2 regions of the Leptolyngbya sp. GGD genome follow, and region 1 is predicted to be linked to the other one. Evidence: riboswitches for the same ligand, from Rfam matches in the RefSeq annotation. Region 1 holds a riboswitch; the other holds the start of a gene.
What was found. A riboswitch is a leader RNA that binds a small molecule or an ion and turns the genes downstream of it on or off. The one in region 1 is predicted to bind cyclic di-AMP.

Region 1 (11,324 bases):
ATAATCCCACCAGCTAAAATGTCCGCTTTCGGTTGTGAACTTCCGAAACGCATCAGATAACCCCAATTCCAAGACCTGCCGTAATGCATCTCGCTCCACATCGGTTGCCATCACCTGCTTTTCGCGACCTTTGGGATTGTGAATATCAATATCTTCTAACGCAACATTGAAATCTCCACAGACAAGCAGCGAAGGCGATTGTTCTAGCAAAACTGCTAAATATTCTCGCAGAACCTTCAGCCAGCGCAACTTGTAGATATACTTTTCACTATCCACAGCCGAGCCATTGGGAACATAGAGATTCACCACTCGAACGCCATCAATTACTGTACTAATGACTCGTTTTTGATCATCAAGATCACCCACAATCTCGGCAGGAAGAATCGCTCCAAATCCGCGATCGACGTGTTCTAAAGGCGATCGACTAATCAAAGCAACGCCGTTATAGCTCTTTTGTCCAAATGCCGCTGCATGATAGCCGATCGATTGAATCGCTTCATGTGGGAATAACTCATCGACCACTTTTGTTTCTTGTACGCACAATAGCTCGATTGGATTCGCTGTCAGCCAGTCTGTAACATGCGTCAGACGAGTCCGAATCGAGTTGACATTCCAAGTTGCAATCTTCATGAGCCAGGATGAAACAAACGGATTTCATCATCGCATACGTTGCTCAGATTTTGGCTTAAATCAGCGATCGCAATGCCGTTAGAACTTCACGCGCAGACTGGTAGCGATCTACCGGGTTCGGCTCGGTTAATTGATATAAAACTTCGATCAATTGCGGTAGTAATCCCGGAATCAAATCGGGACTGAAGCGATATTCCTGCCGCCATTGTCGGTAAAACAGATGCGGATGTTGCCCTGAAATCAAAAAGGCTAACGTTGTGCCGAGCGCATAGAGATCAGAAAGGTATGTTGCCTGTCCATTTTTTTGCTCTGGTGCAAGATAAGCGGCAGAAGTCTCATCCATACCCAATCCCCGGACACTGCCAAAATCGACCAACGCAAGCTGATAGGAAGACGTAGCGTGAGCACGGTAAATCAAATTATGAGGACGAAGATCTTGGTGCAACACAGGAGGAGATTGGTCATGGAGATATTCCAAGATTTCGCAGACTTCTATCATCCACGCGATCGCTTGCTTGAGTTCGACTTTGCCGCGATCTCCAATGTAGTGACAGAGCGTCTGCCCAGAAATCCGCTCTGTCACAAGAAAAGGTTGTCCGTCAATCCGAAAAAAATCCCGCCAGCGCGGAAGACCAGGATGATTCAGTTGCTTGAGCATCTTAGACTGACGTTCAAACAAGGCAAGCGCTTGGGGATGATTGATCCAATCAGGATTGAGCGTTTTGAGCAGCAGCAATTCGCCGTCTCGCTCTCCCAGATAGGTGATCCCCACTTTGCCTTGGCTGAGCAGTTGAATCTCTTGGTATTTGCCGATTCTCGTTTCATCTTGCTTGCGAATCCACTCCGCACTGGGATGCCCGAAAGATACATCTGTATCCATCGTTGTCTTAGAATCTGAAACCGCGATCGTTTGAGTATTGAGCAGAGGCTGAGTTCTATCCTCATCCTCGGTGCTCGTAAACGGCACATTGAGAGCCGCAACGGGAATTTTCGCAGGCTCAACAGAACGCTTCACGGTCAGGGTTTCAGGTCGCCCAAAATGAACTTGAAGATTGGGACCCGATCGCGCGAGTCGGAAAATCATGCCATCTCGCACAGGCAATTGTAAGACTCGTTTGCCTTCAAAATAAGTCCCATTCGCACCGAGACTGACCAACTCCCAGGCTAAGTTGACTTGCCGAAGTTCGACGTGGTAACGAGACACAACTGCGCTATACAGCACAACGTGATTGTCAGTCGATCGACCGACTTTTACCACTGGGGAGTCCTCAAAAGTCCAGTGTTGAACGGGCGTTAGCTGAACTGGGTGTAATAAAGTTAGAGTAATCACATGCACGCCACAGAAAACTTGGACGAAAAACTGAGAAATATCGCGAATTTCAGGAATTTGAAATCATAGAGCGCGTAGGAAATTGATGTAAACAATTTAACCTAGCCCCCTAGAACTGACGCAGAAATTATTCCAGCCGCTGACTGAGCCAAGCGCGAATAGAATTCGCAACGCAGTCATAGAAGTTTAAAGTTTCTGCTTTGCTCTCAAAATTCCCAGAATTTGCTAGTGGGATAACGTCTTTTTTTCTAACGCTCGATCTCTGGCTTCCCCTATACTGTAAACTTGTGCAGATTTTTGAGTGCGCACGTCTATTGAGGAAGGTTCGTATGGCATCGATTCGTGAGTTGCATCAGCAACTGATTAGCAAAGAGCGGTCTTGCGTTGAGATTGTGCAGGAGTCGCTGGATCGGATTCAAGCATTGGAGCCGAAGTTGCATAGTTTTTTGCAGGTCACGAACGATCGCGCATTAGAACAGGCGAAGCAAATCGATGCAAAGATTGCCGCCAGGGAAGAAATCGGGCTGCTGGCAGGAATCCCGATCGCGATTAAGGATAACCTCTGTACACAAGGGGTTCCGACCACTTGTGCGTCTAAGATTTTGCAGAATTTTGTGCCGCCTTATGAATCGACGGTGACGCAGAAGTTGATCGATGCGGGCGCGGTGATGGTCGGCAAGACGAATCTCGATGAGTTCGCAATGGGCGGATCGACCGAGACTTCGGCTTATGCCAAGACAGCAAATCCCTGGGATATTTCAAGAGTTCCGGGCGGATCATCGGGTGGTTCAGCAGCAGCGGTTGCAGGCGGCGAATGTCCGATTTCGTTGGGATCAGACACCGGGGGATCGATTCGGCAGCCTGCTTCATTCTGTGGAATTGTGGGGATGAAGCCGACTTATGGATTGGTTTCACGGTATGGATTAGTGGCATTTGCGTCGTCGTTGGATCAGATTGGACCGTTTGCGCGATCGGTGGAAGATGCGGCGATTTTGCTTAATGCGATCGCGGGGTACGATCCGAAAGATTCTACGAGTTTGAAAGTAGATGTTCCTGATTACACGCAGTTTCTCACGACTGATTTGAAAGGGAAAAAAGTTGGAGTCATTAAAGAAACGTTTGGCGAAGGGCTTGATCCCGAAGTTGAGAAATCGGTGAATGCTGCGATCGATCAACTCAAAGCTTTAGGTGCTGAAGTTAAAGAGATTTCTTGTCCTCGATTCCGGTATGGAATTGCAGCGTATTACATTATTGCTCCGTCTGAGGCTTCGGCGAATTTGGCACGATATGACGGGGTGAAGTATGGGGCGCGGATTGAGGATGCTGAGAATTTAATGGAGATGTATACGAAAACGCGATCAGAAGGATTTGGCGCGGAGGTGAAGCGCCGGATCATGATCGGAACGTATGCGCTCTCGGCTGGATATTACGATGCGTATTATTTGAAAGCTCAGAAGGTGAGAACGCTGATCAAGCAAGATTTCGAGAAAGCGTTTGAGGAAGTGGATGTTTTAGTTTCACCGACGGCTCCGACGACTGCATTTAAGCTCGGCGATAAGTCGCAAGATCCCTTGAGCATGTATCTGATTGATTTGATGACGATTCCGGTGAATTTGGCAGGATTGCCCGGAATGAGTGTGCCTTGTGGATTTGATTCGCAAGGTTTACCGATCGGGCTTCAGATTATTGGCAATGTGCTGAGAGAGGATCAGGTTTTCCAAGTTGCTTATGCTTATGAGCAGGCGACGGATTGGCATACAAGAGTTCCGAAGTTGTAATTGAGTCCCGCACCGGATTAAAAACCCGGTGCTAACCGTGCGAACTCCCTGAAGGGACTAGGGTGGAATAAGGCGACTGAAGAGCGCGTCGGGTTCTAGGTGGAGGAGAAGTTTGGACTTTGCATGATGGCGTTTTTGGTGATTGACGTAGTGAAGGGCGATTGTTAGATTTTTCTCGCTGATGGAGAAAACACTGTATTCCTGTTGCCACTTGAACAACGCATCAGGGTCAGCATAGTAACGATTCATATAGCGACTACTGCTGCCTTTAACCAAATGAACGTACTGAGCAAGTGCAAGACTGGGTGGAATCGAGACGATCAGATGAACATGGTCATCTATCCCACCAATTGCGCGGAGATAGCCACCCAAGTCATTCGTTTTGTGCTGGATGAATTGATAGAGCGGTGCTTCCCTGCTCGATTTGATCAGAGGAAGCCGCTGATGGGTTGCCCAAACGAAGTGATAGTAAAGCTTCCAAAGTGACATGAGCGCGATCTGACAAAACATCCTGCCTAGAATGACCCAATCCCTCCATCTCCTAACCCACCACTCAACCCCAACAGTCCCTTCAGGGAGTTCGCACGGTTAGCCCCGCGATTTTAATCCGGGGCGAGATAGCAACGCAGCAAAGCTCAATTGATTTGTCAGTAACCAGCACGATGATTGTTTTGTCAAATCAACCACACGATGGTCAAAACCATGATGATCAAACCATCGATCGCGATTATTTCTGAAACAACCCATCAAACACAGACTTGATCGAACTGCCTGCATCCCGAAACGTCTGCAAAAACGGTTGCTGAGCATGGAGAAACACTCGCGCACAATTCCGCCCCGGCATTCCCGAAATTGACCCACCCGGATGCGTTCCGGCCCCTGTGAGATAAAGATTCTCGATCGGCGTTTTATAATTCGCAATCTCTGGCAAAGGTCGGAAAAAGACCATCTGCTCTAAGGTCATATCAATGTGATAGTAATTACCTTTGTAAGAGCCAAGCCGTTCCCCTAACTCGGCAGGGCTTTCAACCGCACGAGCGATCGTAGCTGTTTTCACATTAGGCGCATAGTCAGCCAGCTTATCGACGACACGATCGGCAACTTTATTTTTCAATTCATCTGTCCAGCCTGTGCCATTCAAGCCTGTTCCTTCAGCATTCTCAACGTAATAAGGCGCAAAGAATTCAATCCACACCGTATGACCACCCTCAGGAGCCATCGTCGGATCGAGCATCGTCGGTTGAACAATGTACATTGAGGGATCAGCATCGGGAATTTTGCCGATCGAAGAATCGTGATGAGCAATTTCTACATGCTTAACCGAATCCGCAATCAGCACTGAACCAATGAGATACTCATCTTTGTGATCGTGATGAATAAATTTCAAAGGTTCAGACATTGCTAGATCGATTTTTAGAATGGTTTCATTGTTGTTCACGATTCTACGATCGAGCCTTTCTCGCAAATGCTCATCGGCTGAATCCACATCGCTTGGATCAACAAGCTGCAAAAATACTCGTCTCGCATCAATGTTAGAAATTATGCCACGAGTCGCTCGATATTCTTGACCTGTTGCAACTCTGACACCCACTGCTTTTCCGTCATCAATCAGAATTTGCTTCACCGATTGATCCGTGAGGATTTCCCCACCTAGAGATTGAACTAATTTTACTAAAGCAGCCGTCAGCGCACCTGTTCCCCCTTGCGGGCGTGCCATTCCTGGATGATGTCGCATTGCCATCATCATTGCTCCGATCGCTAAATTCTTCTGTGAAGGCGGCACACTCATTTCTGCTGCTAATCGAGCTAGAGGTGCTTTGACTGTTTCCGTATCGAAGTACTCATGCAAAATATCCTCAGCACTCGAAAGCATCGTTCGCACAAAATCGAGCGCTTTGTTAGTCGAACCAACTACTGAGAGAAAGTCTTTGATCTTCTTGAGATCATAGTTTCCAGCAATATCAATAATTGACTTAGGAGGTGCATTAAACATCGGAATCATGGCGTTGATCGTCCGCTGCCACAGATCCACAAACTCTGCATACTTTCTCGCATCTCGCTCACTATATTGAGCAATTCCAGCACAAGTTTCTTCAACAGACTGATGTGCCAGAAAGTAAGTGCCATCCGGGTGCGGACAGAAGACAACCGGATCACAGTAAAGATACTTCAACCCATATTTTTCTAGCTCCAGTTCTTCGACTACTGGACCAAGATGGATAAATTCATGATCGATCGCACATCGATTAAATCGAAATCCAGGCGCTTCTTCGGGTAGAAGTTCTTCGGTTGTCGCGGCTCCACCTGGAACCGATCGCTTTTCTAGCAAAAGCACTTTGTACCCAGCTTTGAGTAGGTAGGCAGCACAGACTAATCCATTGTGACCTGCACCAATTATGACCACATCATAAGTAGACATCGATACTTGCTCCTAGCATTTCTCTCACGTGATGTGCGAACAGTCCTAGCGGCACGATTCGCCTAAGCATCCCATTTTTTATTCTTATTCAAAAGCGTCTAGCACAACTGAGCAAAAGGCAACTATCTAAAGACGAAATTTTAGATTCTACGTGTATCTAGAGTCTGATCCCGAAGGTGATTTACCCAACATTTTAGTCAACCACGGGAATGATGTTGTTTCTAGATGCCTGTGCGAAGCTCAAAGCTGGAACGAATACCGAAATCTCAATAAGAGCAAATTTGGAGAACACTCATTATGGTTACAACAGTAGACGACACGAAACGCAAAGCGATCGCGATGAAGCTTGCGGATATGAAAGCTGTTCAAGAATTAATCATCTCTAATGAACAGAAATTTATTTCAGCAACGACGGATTCTGAGATTGCCAAGCGCTTTCAAGAGATGCTGAAAGATGACCAGAAGAACCTGGGAATCTTAGACACTGTGATTGTTCAATATGGTGTGCCATCTGAACCGAAGCAGACGATTAGCGAATTCGTCAGCAAGATGGATCAGATGATGTCTGGTTCCGAATTGACCATGTATGAAAAGGTGTTTCAACATGAATTGATGAAACATCAACAAGTGATGACCGGAATCACGATTCACAAAGCTGCTCAGCGCGTGGGTGCAGATATCGAAGCGGCGATTACTCCACTAAATACTGTCAACTTTGAAAACCGTGCTCACCAAGAGCAACTCAAAGGCGTTCTCGAAACGTTGGGCGTGCGGGAATTGACCGGAATGGATGCAGACCAAGGACTGTGGAGCCGGGTTCAAGATGCGGTTGCGGCACTGTCTGGTGTAGCAGGTAGTGTTGTCACGCAAGCGAGTGGCAAGTCTGATATGAACATTCAAGATGTGATTCGGATGGATCACCAAAAAGTGAATGTTCTGTTTGCTGAAATCAAAGGAACGCAAGATCAAATGAAGCGCAAAGAGTTCTTCACTCAGTTGGCGAGTGACTTACGCGCTCATGCGATCGCTGAAAACGAAATTGCTTATCCCGCAGTTCGAGGTAAGTATGCTGAAAGCGACTTGCAAGAACTTTACGATGAGCAAAATTCCTGGTTCCCCGCACTTGAAGCGATGGAAAAAATGGACATGATGTCGGATCAGTTCATGTCTGCATTGAACAAGTTGATGGATGAGATCATGGATCACGTTCGTCAAGAAGAAAGCACGTTCTTTGCAGCATTGCGCGATAACTTCAGCAGTTCTGAACTGGAAAATCTGGCAACTCAGTTCAAGGCGAGAAAGAGCGAAGTACAAAAAGCTGCTGCTAAATAATCGCTGCACGAGCTAGGGTTTGATTTCAGGGGTTATAGACCGGGGGATAGATTCTCCCGGTTTTTTTGATTCAATAATAGAATTGCGACGGATAAAGACTTGATTCTATGGATATTGATTATGAGTCTGAAAGGAATCGATCCGAGTTTCTTAAAATCCACGAAGCTGCGATCGTAGAACTCTGCAACGAACTCGAAATTGTGCGAGACCCTGACACCATTGAGAAGGTCTGGCTACCTTTAGCCTTCCAGATTGCACATTGGCGCAACGCTCAATCTCGTGTTCTCATTCAGGCTTTTCTAGGTGGGCAAGGAACTGGAAAAACCACCTTAACTAAAGTCCTTGCGCTGCTTCTCAACAAGCTCGGCTACTCGACTGTGAGTTGGTCACTTGATGATTTGTATTTGCCGTATGTCGATCGAGTTCGGTTGCGAACTCGTGATCCGCGAATGATTCGTCGAGGACCACCTGGAACGCATGATGTGCAATTAGGCATTGAGGTTTTACAGCAGTTTCAGCGGGGAGAGTTTCCGATCGCACTGCCCAGATTTGATAAATCGGCTCATGGAGGCGAAGGCGATCGCAGTGAGCCAGAACTCATTACACAGGCAGATATTATTCTCTTTGAGGGATGGTTTGTGGGAGTACGCCCGATTGTTTCTGAGTTCGAGATTGTTGCAGATCAGCAATTCGCACAAGCCATGAATCAGCAATTACAGAGCTATGTACCGTTGTGGGAATTACTCGATCGCTTCGTGATTCTCTATGTTCCAGAGTATCAACTGAGCAAACAATGGCGGAAAGAAGCTGAGCATAAAATGATTGCTCAAGGTAAAGCTGGAATGAGTGATGCTGAAATCGATGAATTTGTCGAGTACTTTTGGCAAGCCTTACACCCTGAATTATTCATTCCGCCCCTGCTAAAGCAGGCAGATTTAGTTCTAGAGATCGGAGACGGGCATAGTGTTCGATCGATAAACTATCCAATCGATTGAGAATTTTTATGCATTCTGTTGTGAGAGGATCATGAAATACTTCTAAAGAAAGATTGTTCATTTTGATACTTCGATGGTAAAGTATCTCCTATTCGAGTCGGTCAGCTTAATTCAGAGAGTAATCTCTGAAGCGGAGGAACCAGTTTATTCGGGGCTTACTGTTGTGAGCTTAGTTATTTCTAAGTAACCCAATGGGGGGCATCTCGCAGCCCTCGCCCGTCAGCTAACTTCGTCAGCATTCGAGAGTTTGGCTCTGGAGAATCTAAACTTATGATCCTGCAAATCAATTTGGCAGCAATGTTTGCTGTTGTTTCTCAAGCGATGGGGCGGCGGGTTCGTCCAGTTATTAGTCGCGATCGTGTCTTTTTACCGATTCTGGGCTTTTTGGGTGTGATTGTGCTGTGGTGGGCGATCGCACTTGCCAAACCTGAATTGATTCCAACGCCTCCTGAAGCATTGGTTGCGAATTTGGATTACATTCTGCATCCGTTTTATCGTCGAGGTCCCGGAGATTTGGGATTAGGATGGCTCTTACTTGCGAGTTTGCGACGAGTATTGATTGGATTTACCTTGGGGGCATTGGTTGCGATTCCAGTCGGCTTTTTGATTGGCATGTCTGAAAAAGCCATGATGGCGCTTAATCCAGTCATTCAGATTTTTAAGCCTGTTTCACCGCTGGCGTGGTTACCGATCGCGCTTTCTATTTTCAATCTGGCTGATCCTTCAGCAATTTTCGTGATCTTCATTACTTCACTTTGGGCAACGATTATCAACACTGCGTTGGGCGTATCGAGTGTCCCAAAAGATTATATTGATGTGTCGCGAGTGTTGGAAATGCCGCAGTGGCGGCGGATTCTGAAGATTGTGCTCCCTGCTAGCTTGCCGTACATTTTTACAGGTTTGAGAATTAGCCTGGGAATTGCTTGGCTGGTGATTGTGGCAGTCGAAATGCTAACTGGCGGAGTGGGAATCGGATTCTTTGTGTGGGATGAATGGAGTCGATTGAATCTTAGCTCTGTGTTTTTAGCCGTGTTTGTCATTGGCTTAACAGGATTGCTATTAGATTTTGGATTAGCCCAGCTTGAAGCTCTAGTAACACATCGTCGGCGATCGGTTTAGCTTCGAGAAACCCTCTAGAGAATTGCGTGCTATCAGGAACGATTGATAGCAATTTGTAGGCTTAGCAGATCTTGAAAATTTAGAGGTTTCAAAACTTAAAGTCCCTGATTCTAGGAGCTTTAGACGCTAAAGCCGAAGTTACTGTAGCACCCTTAAACCGAACCCGACATTCAACTGAACATCCTCCGAATGCAGAGAGTAGAGCATGAGAAATTGGACAAGACGAGCATTTTTAATCGGCGCGGGAACCTCGACTGTGGCAGCTTCACTGCCTTCATGTGCGATCAATGCCAGTCGTGCACCCCAAGGACTCTCTGAGGCTGCAATGTCAGTTACTCCTGTGATTCAATCGAGCGAGTTAGAGAAACCGAATTTGACGATCGGCTATGTTCCGGTCAATGACTGTGCGCCATTTGCGATCGCTTGGGAAAAAGGTTTTTTTCGCAAATATGGCTTGAATGTACAATTGAGCCGTGAAGCCAGTTGGGCGACCTCACGAGATGGCTTAATCTTCGGTCGCTTAGATGCGGCTCCCGTCGTTGCCGGAGCAGTTACAAATGCGCGAGTTGGAGCAGAAGGCGCGCGCCATGCTCCGATGTGTGCTGGCATGACCATTCATCATCACGGAAATGCGATGACGATGAATCGCGCAATGTGGGAGTCAGGATTGCGTCCTTGGTCAGCATACAACGGCAACTTAGACACATTTGGGCAAGACTTTCGACAGTACTTTGATAACTTACCTTCAGAGCAACGAGTCTGGGCAGTCGTCCTCAGTTCTTCAATCTACGAGTACTTTGTGCGCTACGTTGCTGCAGCAGCAGGAGTCAATCCACTCAAAGAGTTTCGAGTGATTATTGTGCCCCCGCCCCAGATGGTGACGAATGTGCGGATTGGCGCAATGCAAGGTTACATGGTCGCTGAACCCTGGAATACACGGGCAATTTCAGGGAATGAAGGCATCGGGTTTACTTTTGCTCAAGGACGAGAGATCTGGAATGGACATCCCGATCGCTTACTTGCGGTCATGCAATCTTTTATTGATGAGAATCCCAAAACTTATCGGGCATTACTCAAAGCGATGATCGAAGCCTGTCGCTACTGTGATCAAAATCGAGAAGAAGTCGCTCAGATTATTTCAGCGCGATCGTATACCGGAGCAAATGTGAAATTTACTCGACCAGCGATCGTCGGAGACTACAACTACGGCGGATTTGATGGCAAAAATCGAACCGTGAAATCAGATTCGACAACCATGTTCTTCGACATGCCGAAAGATGTGCCTCACGCCAAAGATGAGCATTCTACTTTTATGTGGCAATCGCGCAGTTTATGGCTGATGACCCAAGCAGCGAGATGGGGACAAATCAAAGAAATTCCGAAAGATGCGGATCAGATTGCAGCAAAATCTTGGCGCACCGATATTTATCGCGAAGTCGCAGCAGAGTTGGGAATTGCCTGTCCAACTGAAGATTACAAAGTTGAGCCATCAGCAGCATTTATCGACAAGAAAGCGTTTGACCCAAGCGATCCAGTCGGGTATCTCAACAGTTTCGAGATTCGGGCGAGTCAAGCTACAAAAGTCTATTTTTCCTAGGTTTATTTTTCGTAGTTAACGAGTATTTTAGAAGGAGTTCTTCATGACAAAATTCAACATGCTCAATGCGCCAAAGCCTGAGTTTGGGATGTCATATGCACCAGCATTTCTTGAAATTCAGCAG
Region 2 (11,324 bases), on a different contig from region 1:
TGAACGAGATGACATAAAGATAAAGAAATGTAATCAATCATCTTGCTTATTTGTTCATCTTGCTTATTTGTTGATTAACAGAAAAATATGGCGACTCACACTATCACTTTCTTGTAACGCTGTTAATCGATCGATTCAAGAATCCTAATTTCTCTTGCGAATCCCGCGGCGATCGCAATCTTGTAACCAGAGTTGGATCGCTTTCCCGATCGAGCTTTCTCGACTCTCGCGGGGCGGAGTGATCGGTTGCCCTGGTGTCGTCGTGCCAATGCGGGTAAACATGAGCGGAAGTTGCCATCCTCGCTGGCTGCGAGTGAGAAAGAGCCAGTGAAATTCTTGCAGTTCGACTGGCTTGTTTCCCACATATTCTCGTCCTAATGTCGTGATAAAGACTTGTTTGAGGGTTGGATCGGGGGGGCGATCGGAATTGAGCGGCAGCGGTTCAAATTCGGGTCGTCCTGCTAGAATGACGGAGCTTTTCTGACTTCGAGTTAAGCGTTCTCGCACTGTAATGCGATTGGCATATCCTGGCAATTCAGGCAGCATTGCCCTGACGAGCGGTTCGATCTCAGTGGGGCAAGCGACACGAGTTGCAGCTTGGACAGGAAATTGAGAAACCGCGATCGCCCAAACACTCATGAGCGCCCAATAAGGTAAAGATTTCATCTTGAGACATCCAAGTGAATCAAACGATTAAGAGACAGAAGCCGCTTCGATCTCCTCACAAATTCGCTCAAACGCTGCCCCCGGATCATCTGCTGCCGTAATCGGTCTGCCAATGACTAAATACGTCGCTCCCGCCTTCATTGCCTGCCCCGGGGTCATGACCCGTTGCTGATCGCCAACAGCCGCCCATGCAGGACGCACCCCCGGACAAACCAAGACAAAATCCTTGCCACACACCTCGCGCAACTGTGTCACCTCATGAGGCGAACATACGGCTCCCCCTAATCCGCTCTCCTTCGCCAACATCGCCATTTCCAGCGCATACTCTGGCAATTCCAGCGGAATTTTTAACTCAAATGCCAGCGATCGCGCCGATAAACTCGTCAAAACAGTGATCGCAATCAACTTCGGATCTGACCCCGGCGCTTTATTTGCCTCGATCGCACTTTGTGCGGCTTGCAAGGCTGCCTTTCCTGCTGTCGCGTGAACCGTAATCAAATCCACGCCATACCGAGCCGCCGCCGCGCAAGCTCCTGCTACCGTATTGGGAATATCGTGAAACTTCAGGTCGAGAAAAATCCGCTTCTCCCGCTCTTGCAAGACTTTGAGAATGTTGGAACCCGAACTGACGAACAATTCTAGCCCCACTTTCCAAAACGTAACTTGAGGAAGGCGATCGACGAGCGCGATCGCTTGTTCCTCAGACGGGACATCTAACGGCACGATAATTCGATCGTTCATGGTACAAACCGCACAAATTTATTCTTTCCAAGCTGAAGCACTTTTCCGGTCAAAGCGTCTGGCGTTTCAAACAGCAGGTCCGGACTGCTCATTTTCTCACCGTCTAACTTGACGGCTCCGCCTTGAATTTGTCTCCGCGCTTCGGAACTGCTCTTACACAGTCCGGCGGCACTCACGAGATAAAACAATTTCGATGGAAATTGCAGCCCAGACAGCGAGAACTCTGGGACAGCATCGCTTTGGCTTCCACCACCTTGAATCAAACTTAAAGCAGCAGTTTGAGCTTCTAAAGCCTTGTCTTTCCCGTGATACTGGGTAACGATATCGAGGGCAAGAAGTTTTTGACGCTCTCTTGGATTCTCAGGCAGTTGGTCGAGGGGCAAGTTGGTCAGCAGCTCGAAGTATTGAGCGATCGTCGAATCCGGGACTTTTTCCAATTTCGAGTACATGCTGAGCGGATCTTCTGACAGTCCTACATAATTGCCCAACGATTTCGACATTTTCTGAACGCCATCTAATCCTGGCAAAATCGGCATTAATAATCCAAATTGCGGAGTCTGTCCAAAATGCCGCTGTAAATCACGTCCAACCGCCAAATTAAACTTCTGATCGGTTCCTCCTAATTCGACATCGGCTTCTAGTGCAACCGAATCGTAGCCTTGCATCAACGGATACAAAAATTCATGCAAATAAATCGCGGTTCCTTGCTTATACCGCTCGGCAAAGCCTTCTTTTGCCAGCATTTGCCCGACCGTCATCGTCGCTAACAGTTCTAGAATCTTAGCCAAATCCAACTTAGACAGCCATTCAGAGTTATAACGAATCTCTAAACGCCCCGGCGTATCAAAATCCAGAATCGGGCGCAACTGCTGCAAATACGTCTTTGCATTCGCGGCGACATCTTCTTCGGTCAACTGCTTCCGCACCTCGGATTTCCCTGTCGGATCGCCAATTCTTGCCGTAAAGTCCCCGATTAACAACACCGCAGTATGTCCGGCATCCTGAAACTGACGCAACTTGCGGTAGATAGTACTATGCCCCAAATGGATATCCGTTCCAGTGGGGTCAATTCCGAACTTAATCCGCAACGGACGCTCACTTTTCTCCAAGCGAACCCGTAAATTTTCAGTCGGAAGATGAGAATCCGGCTGGTCTGGGAAAATCTCTGTCGTTCCCCGAAACAGCCAGTCAAGCGAGTTAGACATACTTTATACTTTTGAGAAAATCAACGACTGCATCTGTTCCGTAATCTACAATACTGACTCTGTGCCATTTTCAATCACTTGTTCGACCCATTACTATAGTTTTCATTTGGCTGAGCTTTCTTGAAACTTTGATCCATTTCAGCAAGTCTCAATTATCCTACTAGAGTTACGGAATCCTTACCCGGAAACGCTTGACTCATCCAAGCATCGAACCCCACTTTTACGAAAGAGAGTTTGCCGTGTCGTCTAACACCTTAAGACAAAAGCAGCGCCAACCTGAAACCACCCGAGAATTTGTTCAATCTATCGGCAAAGTGACAGGAGGAACGCTACTTGCGATTACGATGCTGTCAAGTTCGGTGATTGCAGGTGGACTGGTCGGACTTGCGATCAGTTTTCGCAACTTGCCTGACGTGCGATCGCTGCGAGGCTACAAACCGAGCGAAACCACTCATATTTACGATATCAAGGGCAAAATGCTTGCCAGTATTCACGGTGAGGCAAATCGAGAAGTGGTTCCCCTCAATGGAATTTCTCCTCATCTCAAACGGGCTGTGATTGCCATTGAAGATAGTTATTTCTATTCACACCGTGGGGTGAATGGCGGCGCGATCGCCCGAGCCACGATGGCGAATTTCACGACAGGACGCACGGTTGAAGGCGGCTCGACGCTGACCATGCAGCTTGTGAAAAACCTATTTCTGTCCCCGAAGCGTGCGATCAGCCGCAAAGTGGCAGAAGCCGTTCTATCTTTGCGAGTTGAGCAGATTTTCAAGAAAGACCAAATCTTGGAAATGTATCTAAACCAGATTTATTGGGGACATAACAACTACGGCGCTCAAACCGCTGCAAGAAGTTATTTTGGCAAAGATGTATCGAAGCTGAATCTGGCTGAATCTGCGATGATGGCAGGCTTGATTCAATCGCCGGAAGATCTCAGCCCCTTTGTCGATCTGAAAGCGGCAAAAGCCCGTCAAGGCGATGTGCTCAATCGGATGCGAGAACTGGGCTGGATTACGGCTGAAGAGGAAACTGCCGCTCGCAAACAGCCGATTAAACTTGGCAAAATCACCTCGTTCCAGACCAGTCAGATGCCCTATGTTACGAATGAGGTCACGAAAGAACTCACACGTAGATTCGGGCGCGATGCAGTGCTCAAAGGTGGGATGCGCATTCAAACCACGATCGACTCTAAGATGCAGCGGGCTGCTGAAGATACTGCCCGTCGATGGATTAGTACCTTGAATAACCAAGGGGTGTATGCCGACCAGATGGCGATCGTTTCAGTCGATCCCCGGACGCAGTTTATCAAAGCGATGGTGGGTGGAGTCGATGCGAAGAAGAGCGAATATAACCGTGCAACTCAAGCCCTTCGCCAACCTGGATCAGCCTTTAAACCGTTTGTGTACTACGCGGCTTTTGCCTCTGGCAGATATTCTCCCGATGCAACGATCCTAGATGCGCCAGTAGGATATCCAGATGGATATGAAATGTATTATCCGCAAAACTACGATCGTAGTTTTGGTGGAGCGATGACGCTACGCCGCGCGCTAGAGCAGTCGCGAAATGTCCCTGCGGTCAAGCTGGGTCAAGAAATCGGCTTAAATAAAGTCGTTGAAATCTGCCGAAGTATTGGTATCAAAAGCCCCATCGATCCTGTGATCTCTTTGCCATTAGGAGCCGTTGACCTGACACCGCTAGAAATGGCGAGTGCGTATGCAACCTTCGCAAACAATGGCTGGTATTCAGATACAACCTTGATCGCCCAAGTTGCAGATAGCAGTGGCAATGTGATTTTAGACAACACGCCGAAACCAAGACTAGTCCTTGATTCCTGGGCATCTGCTGCTCTGAATGACACTCTACAAGGTGTAATCACGCGCGGAACAGCAACTGCAGCCCAAATTGGTCGTCCTGCTGCCGGAAAGACGGGAACAACTTCTTCAGAGCGCGATATTTGGTTTGTGGGATATGTGCCTCAGCTTGCAACAGCAGTTTGGGTCGGAAACGATAACTACTCGCAGCTAGGACAGGGTGCAACGGGAGGAACGTTTGTCGCTCCAATTTGGCGAGATTTTATGTCTCAAGCGTTGCAGGATGTGCCTGTTGAGAAGTTCCGCCCCATGTCGGACTTTGAAAAACCGTAACAAATTCTTGGGGTTGGGCAGTTTGCCCGACCCGCTTTATTTGTCAATTTGGGATTTCATCCGATTCAAGGTTTGCTGCATTTGATCGAACATTTGCTGTGGAGTCATGCCAAACTGACCCAACTGAGTTTTCAATTGCTCAACTGTCATCTGAGCAGAGAAATCTTCGGATAGCTCAAAGCGTTTCATAAATACTTTATAGCGATCCATAATGGCTTCCATCTGTTCGATGTACATGATTTTGCCTTCACGATCGAACTTGCCATAGCTGCTGCCTAGTTGGATTAGAGATTGATAATCCTGAAAAAGATTCTTAGCTTCTTCTTGAACGATCTCGGAATCAAAAAATGACATTGTCTTAAAATCACGAGAATACTTGAGTTCATTTTATTCACAAGGGCTGACACTCGTTAAGTAGTGGAAACACTACTTGGAACATTCATATGCACGATACAGAAATTGTTGTGATCGGGAGTGGAATTGGTGGACTGGTCGCAGGGGCATTATTGGCTCGATATGGAAAGTCGGTGGTGGTCTGTGAAAGCCATACTATTCCAGGCGGCGCAATTCACAGCTTTTCGCGGCAAGGATTTCATTTTGATTCTGGGGCATCGTTTTACTGCGGGTTGAGCGATGCCCATTCAGTCAATCCGCTGCGCCAAGTTTTAGCGGTGTTAGAAGAACCCGTCGCAGCGATTCCTTATGATCCGTTTGGTCATTATCATTTTCCAGACGCGACTCTTCCGGTGTATGGAAATTTAGAAAAGTATCGATCGGCGATCGCGAACATTTCTCCTCAAGGTGCGATCGAGCTTGTCAAACTTGAAAAACGGTTTCTCAAACTCTACGAAGGCTTACGCGGAATTCCGACGCTCGCTCTACGCAGCGATTGGAAATTAGCCCCGCTTTTGTTGAGTCGTTATCTTCCTTCGTTGCTGAAATTGCTCCCGAATTTGGGGATGATTCAAGCTTCTGTTGGCGATTTGATGGATCAAACGGTTCGTGATCCTTGGGTGCGAAGACTCATCGATTTGGAATGTTTCCTATTGTCTGGATTAAAGGCTCACGGCACGATCGCGCCTGAAGTTGCCTTTATGTTTGGAGAGCGGACAAATTCTGTGATTGATTATCCGATCGGGGGAAGTGGCGCGATCGTCGATGCCCTGGTGCGAGGGCTGAAAAAATGGGGCGGATCGCTGCGATTGGGTACGCATGTCGAGAAAATTCTCGTTGAATCCGGCAAAGTTCGAGGCGTGCGGTTGCGAAATGGCGAAGAATTAAAATCAGCGATCGTCATCTCTAACGCCACAATTTGGGATACATATTCGCAACTTTTAGATCCCTTGCCGAACACTCAAGACGCACTCAAAACGCCAGCGATCGAGAGTTTTATGCACTTGCATCTTGGCATTCGCGCAGAGGGTTTAGAAGGTTTAACAGGTCATCATGTGGTCGTGCATGACGATCGAGACATCACCATTCCTGGAAATACCTGCATGATTTCGATTCCCTCGGTTTGGGATGCGACGCTGGCTCCAGATGGGCATCACGTTGTTCATGCTTACACGTTAGAACCTTTTGAAGGTTGGGCGCGAAATGCCGAGTATGAGCAGAAAAAACATCAGCGATCGCAGTCGCTATTTCGTGCCGTTGAGAAAGTCATTCCAGATTTGAAATCCCGCATCGTCTTGGAACTGATTGGAACTCCGCTGACTCATGCGCGATATTTGCGACGATATCAAGGCACATACGGAGCCGGAATTCCTGCTGGACAAGGATTATTTCCGAGTTGTTATACGCCAATTGAGAATCTCTACCGAGTTGGAGATAGCACCATGCCCGGAATTGGTGTGCCTGCTGTTGCGGCTTCGGGAATTCTCTGCGCGAATACACTCGTCGATCCGGCTCAAACACTTGAATTGGTTGATTTACTTTGACTTTCTTTCTTCAATTTCGAGGTGAAATCGCTGCGCTAATGGCTGCCCTGATCTGGGCAACTGCCTCGATCGTCTATACGGGCGTTGGACGGCAAATCAAGCCGCTGGCTTTGAATTTCACCAAGGGCTGGATTGCGATCGTTTTGCTCGTCCTGACCTTACTCCTCACTCAGTGGAATATTCCCTCGATCGATCCGGCTCATTTTCTCCTGCTCTTTCTCAGCGGCACGATCGGCATTGGCTTCGGTGATACTGCTTATTTCAACGCGCTCAATTGCATCGGCGCAAGAAGAACCCTTTTATTTGAAACTCTTGCACCTCCTATGTCTGCTGTGTTTGCCTTGCTCTTTCTCAAAGAGCAGATTTCAACCACGGCTTGGCTTGGGATTGGGTTGACGATTGTCGGAGTCGTTTGGGTGATCTTAGAACGGGCTTCTGATGTTCACGAAAATTTCCGTCCGCTTCGGGGCAGTTTATTCGGACTGCTCGCCGCTCTTGGGCAAGCAACAGGTGCCGTTATGTCAAGAGCCGCACTGGTCAGTTCTGAAATTGACTCACTCTGGAGTACATTAATTCGGCTTTTAGGCGGTACGATCGCACTGCTCATCTGGATCTTGCTGCAACGCCAATCGGTTGAACTGGTTAAACCCGTACAAAATCGTCGATTGTTTGTCGTGATTGCAACAACGGGATTCGTGAGTACTTATTTAGGAATTTTACTTCAGCAAACGTCTCTGAAATTCGCTGCAACCGGAATCGCACAAGCCTTGAGTAGTACCAGTCCCTTATTTGTCATACCCTTAACTCGGATTTTGGGCGATCGCGTTAGCATACGATCTGTCATGGGTGTCCTGATTGCGCTGTTGGGAGTGGGTTTATTGTTTCAGCGTCAATGATTTTAATCACTGGTAGGTAACAGGTGATGCTGGGTAACATTTACAACGTGATACGATGCCGTGTAACAATGTCTTTCATAAATCTATAGAACAACATTCAGTGATTTTGCTAACGCAGATATTCAGAACTGCATAGTATCTCTAGAGGAGGAAAGCTACGGGACTAACACGGGGTCGCTACGATTTCAATTCCTAGCAACGTCAATGTTTGAGGAAAGAGTTGTTTATGCAAGTTTTGTTAGTGGTTTCGGGATTATTTTACGTAGCCGTGATGCCAGTTCTCTTCATTAGCTGGCTCGAATTTTTCCGTCATGATCAAGATGATTTAACCAAGAAAGAGCAACGGATATCAGGCTTAGTGATTGCGATCGCGTGTCTATTTTGGGTCATCGTTCTCCCCTTCGCTTACTTAGAACTTCTGGATAAATTTAAGCGTTCTAGCCGTGCCGCAAGACTCTATCAAAAAATGTTAACGGTACCGAAAATCCAATCCTTAACGCCACCCGAAGATTTTCCCTGTTCTAATTTCTCGAACAACTGAGTGACATTTGCAACCAATCTGTATCTCGTGAGAGAAGACAAAGCGGCTGCATTTAGAAAATACTAAAGGTGGAAATGGAAGAAATTTGCTGTCAAGAACAATACAATATGTGAGGAAAATGGTACGCTCCAGTACCAGTTGTTATAATGGCAATGATTCTGCTACCGAGGCCGACTCGCTTACGTCCCTCGTTTTGTCTTATAAGTAGCAGTTCTTTCTCGCATGTCCGTATTAAATTAGCCAACAGCAAGATCAAACCAGAGTACCTGGTTTTTTGTTGTGGGTGCTTTTGTCAACACTTTAGGGAAGTCAATCTGTGGGTCGCTTAATTTGAATCTAAGCCCTTTTTAGGGTGCTTGAATTCAAAACGGAGGAACCAATTTTTGGGGCGAATCTCAAACACCCGTTTGAGAAAGACACCTTCCAGTCTTAGCCCGTCAGCTAACTCCGTCAGCATTGGGAGGATTCTCCAGAACGCAGTTCTCTGCGATTATGGTGTCCTGAATTTCGATCGTCTATCTGCGATCGTCAAAAATCCCTCACCCACCTCTCAGCCCTGTGTAGTTAGGAGAGGTTTCAAACTCGTGAATATTCATTCGATGCTCGTACGGCTCCAAGGCACGCTTGGACGGACTGATTTGGTTCAGAAGATGCTGCTGATGGCAGGTGCAAGCCATGCCGAGGAGCCAGAAATCAATCTGGTCGTTGGTTATTCTCATTCGCCGAGTAGTCAGACGGCGCTGGATCTGACATTATGGATTGCTCACCAAACACGCTTGGCAACGGGTAAACAGGTGACGGTTCAAGTCGTGTATGTGATTGATGATGGCGTGATGAACCGGATTCCGGTTTTTAATAGCACCTCGAAACGCTCGAAAAAAGAAGCGGGAAATGAGTGGCAGACCAGCCGAACTGCGATCGCGGAATTAGAAACGATGGCAAGTCCGCAGTTTGGGATGGCGGAACTGTTTGAGCAAGCCGATCGCATCTTATGGAATGCGCGCTGTATGGCGGAAGAATGGCGCGGTTCCCTGAAGACGCATTTGCGGTTTGGGCGTGTTGCAAAAGAGTTGAAGGAAGTTGTCGAGGCTGAGAAGGCTTCGCTGTTGATTTTGGGATGTGATACAGGCGACCATCCGCTGGTGAGGCAATTGGGGGTGCAGTTCCCCTGTCCAGTGTTGGGAATTCCGTCTGTGTTGGAAGATTAGGGTGAACCATCGGCGATCGCGGAGATTTAGACGATCGCCTGGTTCAAAAAGTAAGCTTAGTTCCCCAACGAAAGGTATGGTTTTTAGTGGCGTTGGGGTAGAAGCTCAGAACTTATGACAGGAAAAATATTAGCGATCGCGGTGGGTGATCAGGGTCAGTTCGCGCAGTTAGTGACGGTACTGATTATTTTGCTGTTGGTGGCGACGATTGTGGCATTGCTGTCGCGACGGTTAAGAGTGCCTTATGTGACGGGATTGGTGCTAGCAGGAGTCGCGATCGCGGAATTTCTGCCTCGAAAAGTTGGATTAGATTCAGCGCTGATTATTAATTTGTTTCTGCCCATTTTGCTGTTTGAGGCAGCGATTAATACTGATATTAGTCGGTTAAGAAGTACGCTGAAGCCGATTTTGCTGCTCGCAGGTCCAGGCGTGTTGATCGCGGTTGGAATCACAGCGATCGGACTAAAATTTGGCTTGGCATTGGAGTGGATTCCAGCGCTGTTGGTTGGAGTGATTTTGGCGATTACGGACACAGTGTCGGTGATTGCCGTGTTTAAAGAGGTGGAAGTTCCCTCCAAACTGATCACGATCGTCGAAGGAGAAAGCCTATTTAATGACGGCATTGCGCTGGTGCTGTTCAGTTTGGTTTTGAAATTTAATTCGACTGGTAGCATTGCGCTGACTGATGGGATTCGCGAGTTGGTGGTCGTGATTGTTGGCGGACTCGCGGTTGGCTTGGTTCTGGGGTATTTGGGAGTGGAATTGTATTTGCAATCCGAAGATGATCCACTCAGCAGTATTTTGTTGACTGTGGCGATCGCGCTGAGTGCATTTCAATTAGGTCAATTTCTGCATGTTTCGGGTGTGGTAGCAGTCGTGATTGCGGGTTTGATGTTGGGAAACTTGGAGCGATCGCGGAAGGTTTCGGCATCGAGTCGAATCACGGTTCTGAGCTTTTGGGAGTATGCAGGCTTCGGAGTCAATACGTTTATTTTTCTGCTGATCGGATTAGAACTGCGATTAGATACGTTGGGGCGAATTTTGCCTGCGGTCTTGCTGGCTGTGTTGGCATATCAGATTGGGCGGATGTTGGCAGTGTATCCCCTACTCGCATTGGTAGGAGTGTTTGATCGACCCATTCCGATCAAGTGGCAACACGTGCTGTTTTTGGGCAATATTAAAGGCTCGTTGTCGATGGCTTTGGTGTTAAGTTTGCCATCGAGTATTCCGGGGCGAGAATCGCTGATTGCGATCGTGTTTGGGTCGGTGTTGTTATCGCTGGTTGTGCAAGGGGTGGGATTGCCGTTTATTGTTCAACGATTGAAGTTGGCTCATCGTTCCGAGGTGCAAGAGTGGGTCGAAGGATTGCAATCGCAGTTAATGACGGCAAAAGCAGCGCAGGATGAACTCGACACCTTGCTCAAAAGTGGGGTTTTGCCGAAGTCAGTATATGAGGAATTGCGATCGAGCTATCAAATTAAAGTGGCAGCGGCCGAGCGATCGCTGCGAGATTTTTACAATCGTCGCTCGGAGAAATCTACTGTCCTTACCTTTCAGGCATCTCGGTTTGATGCAGTGAAGCGACGGTTGTTATTAGCGGAAAAAAATGCCTTGAATGATGCGTTGCGTAAGCGAATTTTGTCTGAGGAAGTTGTGAAAGGCAGATTGAAAGCGATCGATGAGCAGTTGTTAAAGGTTGAGGATGATTGACGCTAAAGCTGCATTAACGGATGATAGCGAATGCTGTCTGTAATTTTATTGTGTTATGACTTCTGCGAACCCGTACAGTGAAGCGATCGCGCTTCATGTCACCGATGCTCACCACGATCTTGTGATTCAGCGCCCGAGTGCGGGACTGGCGTTGCAAGGTCGAATTCGGGTTCCAGGAGATAAATCGATTTCGCATCGGGCGTTAATGTTGGGCGCTTTGGCTCAAGGCGAAACCGTTATTCACGGATTGCTTTTAGGAGAAGATCCGAGAAG

Region 2: another riboswitch for cyclic di-AMP. It lies ahead of OU814_RS03040 (universal stress protein); the one in region 1 lies ahead of ntrB (nitrate ABC transporter permease).

Annotation. Positions count from the first base shown of each region.
Region 1 is NZ_JAPQKE010000003.1:684,257-695,580, reverse strand. It holds gene xth (exodeoxyribonuclease III) at 1-630, opposite strand, end outside; gene OU814_RS18250 (protein kinase domain-containing protein) at 686-1,888, opposite strand; gene gatA (Asp-tRNA(Asn)/Glu-tRNA(Gln) amidotransferase subunit GatA) at 2,290-3,738, shown strand; gene tnpA (IS200/IS605 family transposase) at 3,796-4,227, opposite strand; gene crtO (beta-carotene ketolase CrtO) at 4,466-6,157, opposite strand; gene OU814_RS18230 (hemerythrin domain-containing protein) at 6,455-7,489, shown strand; gene OU814_RS18225 (glycerate kinase) at 7,597-8,484, shown strand; cyclic di-AMP (ydaO/yuaA leader) riboswitch at 8,578-8,737, shown strand; gene ntrB (nitrate ABC transporter permease) at 8,755-9,603, shown strand; gene OU814_RS18215 (ABC transporter substrate-binding protein) at 9,809-11,200, shown strand; gene OU814_RS18210 (ABC transporter ATP-binding protein) at 11,244-11,324, shown strand, end outside.
Region 2 is NZ_JAPQKE010000001.1:639,191-650,514, reverse strand. It holds gene OU814_RS03080 (hypothetical protein) at 145-666, opposite strand; gene pyrF (orotidine-5'-phosphate decarboxylase) at 694-1,407, opposite strand; gene tyrS (tyrosine--tRNA ligase) at 1,404-2,612, opposite strand; gene OU814_RS03065 (transglycosylase domain-containing protein) at 2,852-4,759, shown strand; gene OU814_RS03060 (DUF1825 family protein) at 4,796-5,113, opposite strand; gene OU814_RS03055 (phytoene desaturase family protein) at 5,203-6,696, shown strand; gene OU814_RS03050 (DMT family transporter) at 6,693-7,592, shown strand; gene OU814_RS03045 (hypothetical protein) at 7,819-8,133, shown strand; cyclic di-AMP (ydaO/yuaA leader) riboswitch at 8,477-8,601, shown strand; gene OU814_RS03040 (universal stress protein) at 8,718-9,341, shown strand; gene OU814_RS03035 (cation:proton antiporter) at 9,456-11,051, shown strand; gene aroA (3-phosphoshikimate 1-carboxyvinyltransferase) at 11,107-11,324, shown strand, end outside.